Regions from separate parts of the Paenibacillus sp. B2(2019) genome, predicted to be linked through region 2. Evidence: predicted binding sites of a transcription regulator. Region 2 holds the regulator's gene; each other region holds the start of a gene.
What was found. The regulator LexA, encoded in region 2, represses DNA repair genes until DNA is damaged. The targets are predictions, from matches to a motif close to CGAACATATGTTCG.

Region 1 (3,263 bases), on a different contig from region 2:
ATTAAGAAATCGAAAAATCGCATTAGCTGTAACTGCCGGAGGAAGTGCAAAAGACTTTAGTGAAGAAGGTAAACTCGGCTACGGGCTTGACCGTATTTTATCTCCCTTTGACACGACTTTTTTGTACTGCAACGCTGATTATCGTTCCTTCTATGCCATTTATGGCACGGAATCTGAGACGGTAGGAAGTACGGATTACTTAAAGAAATTGGATATTAGTTCGCAAGGCTATGTTGAATTTATCGAAAATATGTAATTAGAATTGAAACAAAAAGCAGCATTTTCATTAATGGAAATGCTGCTTTTGTCATAAGTTGTCGTTAAATCGTAAAAGGTATGCTTATCTCTTGCGCGGCTGGAACGAAGTTTTTCTCTCCCCAAGTGCACATCATATCCAGCACCGGAATAAGCGATTGGCCCTTCTCGGTTAAGGAATACTCAACTTTAGGGGGAATCTGGGGGAATTCCTCGCGCCTGACGAGACAGTCGGCTTCCAGTTCTTTCAACATAACGCTTAACGTCTTAAAAGGTATTGTACCGATACCCCGTTGCAGTTCATTGAACCGCACGATCTTGTTTTCAGAGAGATGGTAGAGAATAGTCATTTTATATTTACCACTAATGATAGACAAGGTGTAGCCAAAGCTAGTGTCCTTCTGCTGAATGCCAGGTGGTATACAGATTTCATCACTCATGGGCTAGTACCCTCCTTCAGAAAATATTCAACGAAAAGGCAAACGCCTGTTGTCGCTCCGTACTCAGGTCCCGACTTTATTATGTTTTCAACCTGCTATCAAGTCATCCTGCGAGCAACGAACTCACTATATCATTTTGAAACAATTAGTTCAAAGCACTCATGGCTAACTATCAATCGGTCGATTTTCTCTGTCGGCGAAGAGGGCCTCTTTGGTTGGAGATCAAAAGTGTCAAGCGGATAGCCTAAGCGACGAATTGAAGTTTTTTAATGTAATTTTCATGTGAGCATCATCTTATTTTCAGGTTCAAGGTATATATTGAAGACACCAAACACCCCCCAGTGTTTTGTGGTATAAATCTCTCAGGTCTTGCCAACTCCCATGGTAAGGCCTATTTTTTTGTTCGCTAATTAAATGGGGGAGGGGGGCAGCTTCTTCGCTACTTCACTTAATCTGATACTGCTCTTCATAGCTCTTAAAAGATGAAATATCCAGACCGAGATATCTGCGCATATGAATGGCAGCTTGGGCAGCGACAATGTCGTTTAACAGCAGCATTCGTTCATGGTATCCACGACATATAAATTTGGCTTCTATCCCCGTGTTAAGTCTGTTCTGCTCATAAACCTTGATTCCACGTTTTCTCATCTCTGAACGAACATCTCTTAGATCTGTTGTAGCAACTGCTGCGGCTGTTTCAAGAACCTCCAGATAGGGGGTGGGTGTTCGTAAATGTGCAGATAGAATGGCGGAGTCCCGTTCGAAAGCTGATAAAATCATCGGAAGCAATAAATAAGATTTCACCAGCATGTTGTCCCTGCTTTCAGCTCTATTCATGAATCTCATCACCTCTAATGGGAACGTATATTCGTATTCTACCCCGATATTCCAAAAATAATCAATGGTATTTCTAAACAGCTAGTCCAATGTGATTGAATTCACAACTAAATTAGAAAGAATAAAATATATTAAAATTGTAATAATAAAATATAATGCTTCAGACTTATATAAAGGGAGAATTAGGATGAAAGAGGAAGGAAGTCTCCACCGTGGAATGGTATTTGGTTTGATTCTAAGTATTCCATTATGGATATCGATATTAGGTTGGATAAAGTTACTTTAAAATTAAAGGAAAACCTTTGTGTGAAGCGCATTTAGGCGCTTTTTTTTGTGCTTGCTTACGCGTATGAATATCAAAAGGAATTGATTGACAATTGTGGGGATGGAGCGCTAAACTATTATTAGTTCAAAAGTATTAAAAGTCATAGACTATTATTTAATAGGATGCTTAAAATGCTAGTTCTAATCTGCAAGTCAATACATATATTATCATGATAATAGCAAACCGCCTGAAAGGGTGGGACGCAAAGTCCAGGAGTCTAAAGTGTCTTAAATGCGCTATGACCGTCCGACTGCCATGAGAAGGGAATTCCACTTCTTTTTTGGCGGTCTTTTTTGTTGTTAGGTCCTTTAGAGTTTCTGGTAATTATTCTGATTAAATATAAATCATAGATTTAGGAGGTGTGCTTTTTGAAAAGAAGAATGAAACCGCTGCTTGCACTAGTATTAGCGGGGATATTGACGGTAGGTAGTGGGCTTTCTGGAGGTCATTTGGTAAATGCGGCTGGGGAGGTGCTTCCCTATACTCCTACACCTGTGTTAGGTATTGCAGGGAATTTTAATACTTTTATTTTTGGGGATTTCAAACAATCTAATGATCAGGTTCATGGGCGCCTTGCGGCCAAAGGTAACATTACTTTGCAGAATTACGGTGTATCCAAGGATAATCCAGGCGGAGATGTTCTTATTGCTGGTAATGACATCAGTTTTACTAATGGGACTGTTCATGGAGCATCCGTTTATGGTGGTGTTTTTTCCGGCAACGGTGTAGATCTTAAAGAACCAGCGAGAAAAGGGACTCCTATTGATTTTGATGCTGAAGAGCAATTTCTTATTGGACGTTCTAATGATTTCTCTTCGCTTGCTACAATAGGAACTTTCAAAAAGGAATATGGGAAAATAACGATTGATGCTCCGGAACCATTTAACGTTCTTAATCTTAGTGCTGCCGATTTCGCTGGTGCTAATGGCTTACAGTTTAATATTGCAAATAGCGCCACAGTTATCATTAACGTTAGCGGAAGTTCAGTTAACATTCCAAGCTTTCAAATCTGGGGAGGTAGCCCTAACAAGGTATTATTTAATTTTTATGAAGCTAGCACTGTTGATATTGGAAGTTTAACAATAGAAGGAACTATCCTAGCTCCGCTTGCAAAAGTAACTTATAATTCCGGTGAACTGCATGGGACGCTGATTGCAAAGGGATTTTCTGGTGGGGTGCAGATGCATTGGTATCCATATGGAGGGGAAGAACCACCTCCGACACCAACGCCGACCGTGACACCAACACCGACGCCGACCGTGACGCCAACACCGACGCCGACCGTGACACCAACACCAACGCCGACCGTGACCCCAACACCGACGCCGACCGTGACGCCAACACCAACGCCGACCGTGACCCCAACACCGACGCCGGCCGTGACGCCAACACCGACGCCGACCGTG
Region 2 (3,263 bases):
TATTAAAAGATGAGGTTGCGTTTAACAGCTTAGAAAGTTCAGAAGAAGTAGATAGTTTTTTTAATTCTATAATAACGGCACTTAGAATTAAGACTCCTCCTACAATGGCAAACATATACATCAAGAAAATCAGCATGTAATCACACCTCCAATGATCTCAGTAGAGCAAGATTTATTGCTTATTGAAAGATATGCCTGAATTCTCTCTACTAGTATCTGTTAAGAGCGAAAATCGTGGGAATTTAGGAAACGACTACTGATTAGAAAAAGAGAAAGCACCCAGAGATCTGCCGATTTTGCAAGCTGAGTGCAAAATTGGGGCAACTGCTGGAGTGCTTTGTTGAGAGCATTTAAAATAAATATGTCAAAATCATAAGAAATTGAAGGCTGTGATTTGATCAGTATAAACAATTAGCTGTTTGTATTCGATCGGAGATTCATAGTGAGTATAGGGTCTTACAGAAACATCATTAAGGACTACAAAGTTATAGCTGAAATTTTTATCGGGATGTTCCGCACCTAAATAAGATATGTATTCATCTACAATGACATCATCCATTAGAGATTTTAAGTCAAAAACATCCTCTTTATTGGAGGTGGAAGGGGAGATGGTCCCTTGAATACTGCCGAATGAGGTGAGTAAATTTACTTTTTTTCCACTCGCTTGATCGTTATTTAACAATAAGCCAGAGAGTTTAACAAGTGCATCGACTTTAAAATCGACGAGGGTTCTAATTTTTGAGTTGTTCAAAACGAGACACTTCCTTTCAATTTGAAATCCTGTTAACATTATTCGACATATAACCACATAATTCCTATTAGGTCATCAAAAATACATAAATACAAACACGCCCCCTCCAGTGAACCATGAGTGAGGCGTGTTTATCTATAGAGATAGATTTAATTCCTGATCGTTACTCGTGTTCCAATCGGTACAATCGCAGCTAGTGCTAACACATCTTCATTGTACATACGAATACAACCGTGGGATACTTCGTGCCCTATGGATGAGGGATCATTATTTCCATGTATCCCATAGTGAGGCTTAGATAGCCCCATCCAAAAGACCCCAAATGGACCACCTGGATCGGGTTGTTTGTTGATGATTGTGAATTCACCGAGTGGTGATTGAGTTAACATTTTACCGATTCCGACTGGGAAGCCCCTGATCACAATGTCGTTATCAAGAAGATAAAGCATACGCTGCGTCAGATCAACTATAATCCGGTAATTTGGCATTGTGCAACACTCCTTTCTAATTAAGATATGAGCAGGATGCCTAAACGGTTATTCATTAAAAATGGTCATTTTAGCTTATGGGAACAAATGTTCTATGATTGATAAATAGGGTTTGATAACAGTTAAAAAGCTGTTCTGCATTTGCAGAACAGCTTTTTAAAAAATAAAAGAAAGTTTTATTTTTACGATATACCCTATCCTTATACTTCTCGTAGAAACGGATACCGTCCTTTAAAGGGCGGTATCCGTTTTCGCATGGTAGGAGTGCATACTTAGTGGATATCTCGAAATAATCCGATAACTCTGCCGAGAATGGTTACGCGATTAAGGCGAAGAGGCTCGTACGCCGGATTCTCCGGCTGAAGACGTATATGATCACGTTCTTTATAAAAAGTCTTAACGGTTGCTTCATCTTCTTCGGTCATAGCTACAACGATATCTCCGTTATCAGCCGTTTGTTGTTGACGAACAATAACATAGTCGCCATTCATAATCCCAGCTTCGACCATACTGTCACCTTGAACCGATAACATAAATACTTTGTTATCTCCAACATAGTGAGTTGGAAGCGGGAAGTAGTCTTCAATATTCTCAGTAGCAGTGATAGGAACCCCGGCGGTAACCTTACCTACGACAGGAATGCGAGCGACGGTTTGCGCGAAATGATGGACATTCTCGGAATCCTCTTGGCCAAGCAATTCTATCGCACGAGGCTTCGTTGGATCTCGACGGATAAGTCCCTTCTTCTCTAGCCGATCCAAATGACCGTGAACTGTGGAGCTGGAAGCAAGACCAACAGCTTCTCCAATCTCCCGGACGGAAGGAGGATAACCCTTGCTGCGGACTTCGCTACGTATAAATTCCAGGATCGCCAGCTGGCGACTTGAAATCTTTGACATTGGAATCAACCCCATATAGTAATGTTTGGGAAAATTATAACATAGAACTACCGTTCGCACAAACATAAGTTCTAACTATTATAAATATTAATTCGAAAGAGTTAATAAATGGTAGTCTTGTATTGATTGCGTTTCCTTCATCTAAACGATAAGAGTGATTCTTTATATGAAGAATATGGTAAATAGTAACCTCTGAAAAAAAGAGAACAATTGTTCTAAAATAGTATTGAACAAAACACATGTTCGTGTTATTATAATTTCAAAAGTAAGAACAAGTGTTTGGAGGATGATATTCATGTTAAAATACAGTACATACCGTAGCATCTACGATAAAGCCCCAGTGGTTGAATCTTTAGGACATAATCCTATTACCCGTTATTCAGCTCAGATTAAAGAGATTACAGAGTTTTTGCTTGAAGGCTTGATGCGTTTGTTCCGTAGAGATTTTGTTATTAAACTGACATTGATCATCGTGCTCGTACTATCAGGACTTACAGTAGTAGGTAATGTATTTGCAGGATCTACTACTTTAATGAAGGATGAGAAGCGCGTAGTGGTTGAACGTGGAGATACACTTTGGAGTATTGCTCTTGAGAATAAACCTTCTGATATGAAAACGGCTGTATATATAGAAGGAATTAAAAAATCCAATGGCATTAAAGGTAGTCAGATTAATGCTGGAGATATTCTCACTTTACCTATATATTAATATTCTAAGAACATAATAAGAGGACATGAAGAGCTTGCAGGGAGTAAACCTTGACAAGCTCTTTTTCTCATGGCAGAGTTAGAATTAATTTATAAGGGGAGGGAAAGTTTTGAATATTGATGAGTTGGTCGCGCGTATTAACGAATTGGCACGCAAACAGAAGAGCGTAGGCCTTAATCAAGAGGAAACGGCGGAACGCGCCAAGCTTCGTGAAATTTATTTGGGGAATATTCGCAATAACTTCCGAGCACAATTGAATACGATTGAATTGGTCGATAATGATGAGCATGAACAAGGTAACAAGGGGCGTAAGCATTAACACCCTGTTCCTTTTCATAGATATTACTGGATGACTAGGGGGAACGCATATGGCCCGTTCTTGGGAAAGAATGGTTCAACGCAACACGCAGCAAATT
Region 3 (3,263 bases), on a different contig from region 2:
AGCAGTTTACGAGAAGCACCAGGAGCAAGCTCCATACCGGCGTTCTCAAGCATAGAACGTTCGCCTTCCGAGAGAATTCCATCTTCCTTAAACTGCGCAGGCACAACACCTTCATTAAATCCAAGCAAAAAAGCGTATTTAACTCCCGTTGGTCGAGTCCGATCCATGTTACCAACCAGTACTTGATCGAGCGCGGGAGGAACAAGTCCCATCTTAAGCTCAGCAAGTCCTGTCTCTAGGACTCCGGTGAACACATCAAATTCAAGTCTCTCGTTGCCCATCATCTCGACGATCTGATCTAGCAGATCAAGCACTGCACCCCACAGCTGACTATGTTCTCTAGCCTTCTCGGGTTGCCCCTTCTCCATAGCACCGACACTAAGTTTCTCCAGCTTTCGGGCAACATCCGTCTCATCAAGCAGCTTGTACACTGCGGTACATAGTTCAAGGCCGCTTCTACTCTTCTGTATCCGTTTCTCAAAAGCAAATAGAGGACCAGTTATACTAGCACGGCATCGCTCCATTGTAGCAAGCAGTTCTTCATCCATCTGTCTGCCGCCTTCCAGCGACAAGCTAGGGATCCCTTTCCATGAACGGCCATCCGTCCAGCGATACCCTTGAATCCCACAAGCCAGCACATAATTCTCTAAGGCGTCCATATCCTCACGCGTAATACTACCGTCCAGCGGTAGCAAAAGCTCTGTCTTTACACAGCGGAATACATCCTCGAAGCGCCAGCGTCGACGCACCACATCCAATGCGGAACGTACAAACTCTACCAATGGATGGTGCAGCTCATTTACCTTCTGATCCAGAAAAAAAGGTACTCCGTAATCTTGGAACAACGGTTTAATCAGTTGCTCGTAATCTCCAATATTACGCATCAATACGGCCATTTCACCATATTTTGCACCTTCATCTCGCGCCAGTCTGATCATTTCACGCAGTGCTCCCTCAACCTCTGCTCTGTGAGAAACTGCTGCGCCTATAGATATCGCTTCATTTGCCAGTTCATCTGCACCCATCCAGACCTTTCGGCGGTCATATCCCCTTTCGAGATGAGCAAGAACAGGACTTTCTTCAAAACGCGGAAGAACCGCTGGCTCCAGAAGCTCGTCCCACACATCAATGCCTAGCTCTTCAGCTATTCCACGCAGTTTAATGTAAGTAACCGCAGTTGGGTGAAACAATTCAAGCTCATTCAACTGATCTCCATAGGGATACGAACGATCAAGTGTAAGGGACACGGTCAGCTTCGATGCTTGCTGCATCAATTCACGAAGCACTACGAATTCCTGCGGGGTAAAGCCGTGGAACCCATCAACCCAAATCTCCGCCCCGCGAATGTAAGAGGAATCAGGAATATGCTCAGCTAATTCCGCTAAACGATCCTCTTCGTCGATATAGAGGCGTGACATTTCCTTCTCTAAATCGCTGAATACCAACTGTAAATCATCCAGCTTGCCTTCAAGAATAGGACTTCTTGCAATAGCGCCTCGCATTGCGGATAACTGCTCCTCTAAATCAGAGGAAGCCAAGCAGCAACGCTTCATCTCCGTATGCAGTTGATTCAACCGTTCCACAAAACCCGGTCTGTCAGCAGAGGCACCGAACAATTTCAATTCCTCTTTACGGCGACTGATGATTTTGTAAATCAACATCTTTTTACCTTCTTCACTGATAGGCAAACTAGCGCTGCCTCCAGTTTCCTGTTTCACTCGATAGGCAAGCCGAGAAAAGCTCAGTGTCTGCGCCCGAATACTCCCCTTCACATTCCCTACGGTCAGAAGCCCCCGTTCTGCTCCAAAGGAACCTTGTTCCGGTACAAGAATAATGATTGGCGCGCCAAGAGGCTCCTTCTCTAATGAAGATGAGATAGACTCCCATATTTTTGTTGTCTTGCCACTACCAGAGCGGCCTAGTAAAAAGGTTACCGACATAAATGATAGACTCCTTCCGTAGCGGAGAAAATGTATATGATACAAGGTGAAATACTCACCGTTTGATAATGTTCAAATGAAAAAGTTCAGCCGTTCCTCGTCCCCTCAGTATAGCATAGCTGCACATATCAGAACATGCGTTTGCTAGTATTTTCTAATGATTTACAATAAAAAAGCTACGAAGTAAACAGCAACTATCGTATTTTGGTGACTTGCTGTTTAGTATTTCTAGTTTGTTAAGCAAGAAACATGATTCCTTAATAAAAAAAAGCCGCTAAATTAGCGACTTTCAATCAAACATTTTTCTTTTCCTTCTTAATGAACAGTTGTATCTGATAATCCCACTGCAATATTCCAGTCACAATAATGTTATGAAGAACAAAATCTGGACACACATCGTATTCCGTCTTTGCCCTTTCAAGTAAATTTTGTAATACAGCATTCTTATTCTCTTCGGTACAAATTGCACACAGATAGTCCCCTTCTGGTAGCACAGTCAGCCCCTCTAAAGACGGATATTTCAAGCAAACAGCAAATAATCGTGTTATTCCTTCAGTCGTGAACATTCCTGCCATATCTTCAAACAGAAATTGTGAATGCAGAGACGTTTCAATTTGTTGATAGAAATGTCTGTGATAGTCCCATAAATTCTTAAGTGTGGGGCTTTCCATTTTATTCGAAAGCATAATTACCCTTTCCTCTATGTGTCTGACAAAGTAATTTTCACTTTGACTATAACCGTCTTGGAACTTATTTTCATAATGTAGATAGGCACGTTTAATTTTCGATTTTGCATACTGCAGACGAGCAATTTTATCGTCTGCTCTTTTTTCTGCTTGTTTTAGAAATGCAATTACTTTAGAGAGATCATTCTGCTGCAAAATATCTTTAATATCCATTAAAGTAAGATCCATTGCTTTGAGCAGTTCAATGGTTTGCAGCTTTACGAGCTCCTGCTCGGAATAGTATCGATATCCCGACAATTCATCTTTATGGCATGGCTTGACTAATCCAATACGATCATAGTGCCGCAAGGTCTCAGTGGTCATGTCTACGATCTCTGCTGCTTGCTTAATTGTAAAATAGTTGTTCATATCTACCCTCTTGACCTTTTTGTAACACAAAAGTTTATGATGATTAAAACATATGCGACTCATAAACGCAACGAAATACAAAATGAATTTATTACCAGAGAGAAAGGCAAACATGAAGAACTAAATCATGTATTACTCTAATGCTTTGTTGCATATCGGAATTTGTCTGTATAGCAGCTTAGGATTGGCATTCGTAGGACTGGCTATATTAAAAACAAAATGATTTAAC

Region 1: the regulator LexA is predicted to act here: its motif matches at 1,553-1,566, upstream of PAENI_RS17770 (YhjD family protein).
Region 3: the regulator LexA is predicted to act here: its motif matches at 2,071-2,084, upstream of addB (helicase-exonuclease AddAB subunit AddB).

The regions. Positions count from the first base shown of each region.
Region 1 covers NZ_VTZR01000020.1:307-3,569, reverse strand. The annotation lists gene PAENI_RS17780 (NAD(P)H-dependent oxidoreductase) at 1-256, shown strand, start outside; gene PAENI_RS17775 (winged helix-turn-helix transcriptional regulator) at 321-695, opposite strand; gene PAENI_RS17770 (YhjD family protein) at 1,140-1,532, opposite strand; cyclic di-GMP riboswitch class I at 2,025-2,115, shown strand; partial or broken gene PAENI_RS17765 (choice-of-anchor A family protein) at 2,226-3,263, shown strand, end outside.
Region 2 covers NZ_VTZR01000025.1:289,117-292,379, forward strand. The annotation lists gene PAENI_RS26465 (hypothetical protein) at 1-136, opposite strand, end outside; gene PAENI_RS26470 (hypothetical protein) at 371-751, opposite strand; gene PAENI_RS26475 (L,D-transpeptidase) at 901-1,239, opposite strand; gene lexA (transcriptional repressor LexA) at 1,512-2,138, opposite strand; gene PAENI_RS26485 (LysM peptidoglycan-binding domain-containing protein) at 2,434-2,847, shown strand; gene PAENI_RS26490 (DUF896 domain-containing protein) at 2,957-3,166, shown strand; gene PAENI_RS26495 (hypothetical protein) at 3,216-3,263, shown strand, end outside.
Region 3 covers NZ_VTZR01000028.1:116,636-119,898, forward strand. The annotation lists gene addB (helicase-exonuclease AddAB subunit AddB) at 1-1,940, opposite strand, end outside; gene PAENI_RS28800 (MerR family transcriptional regulator) at 2,234-3,034, opposite strand.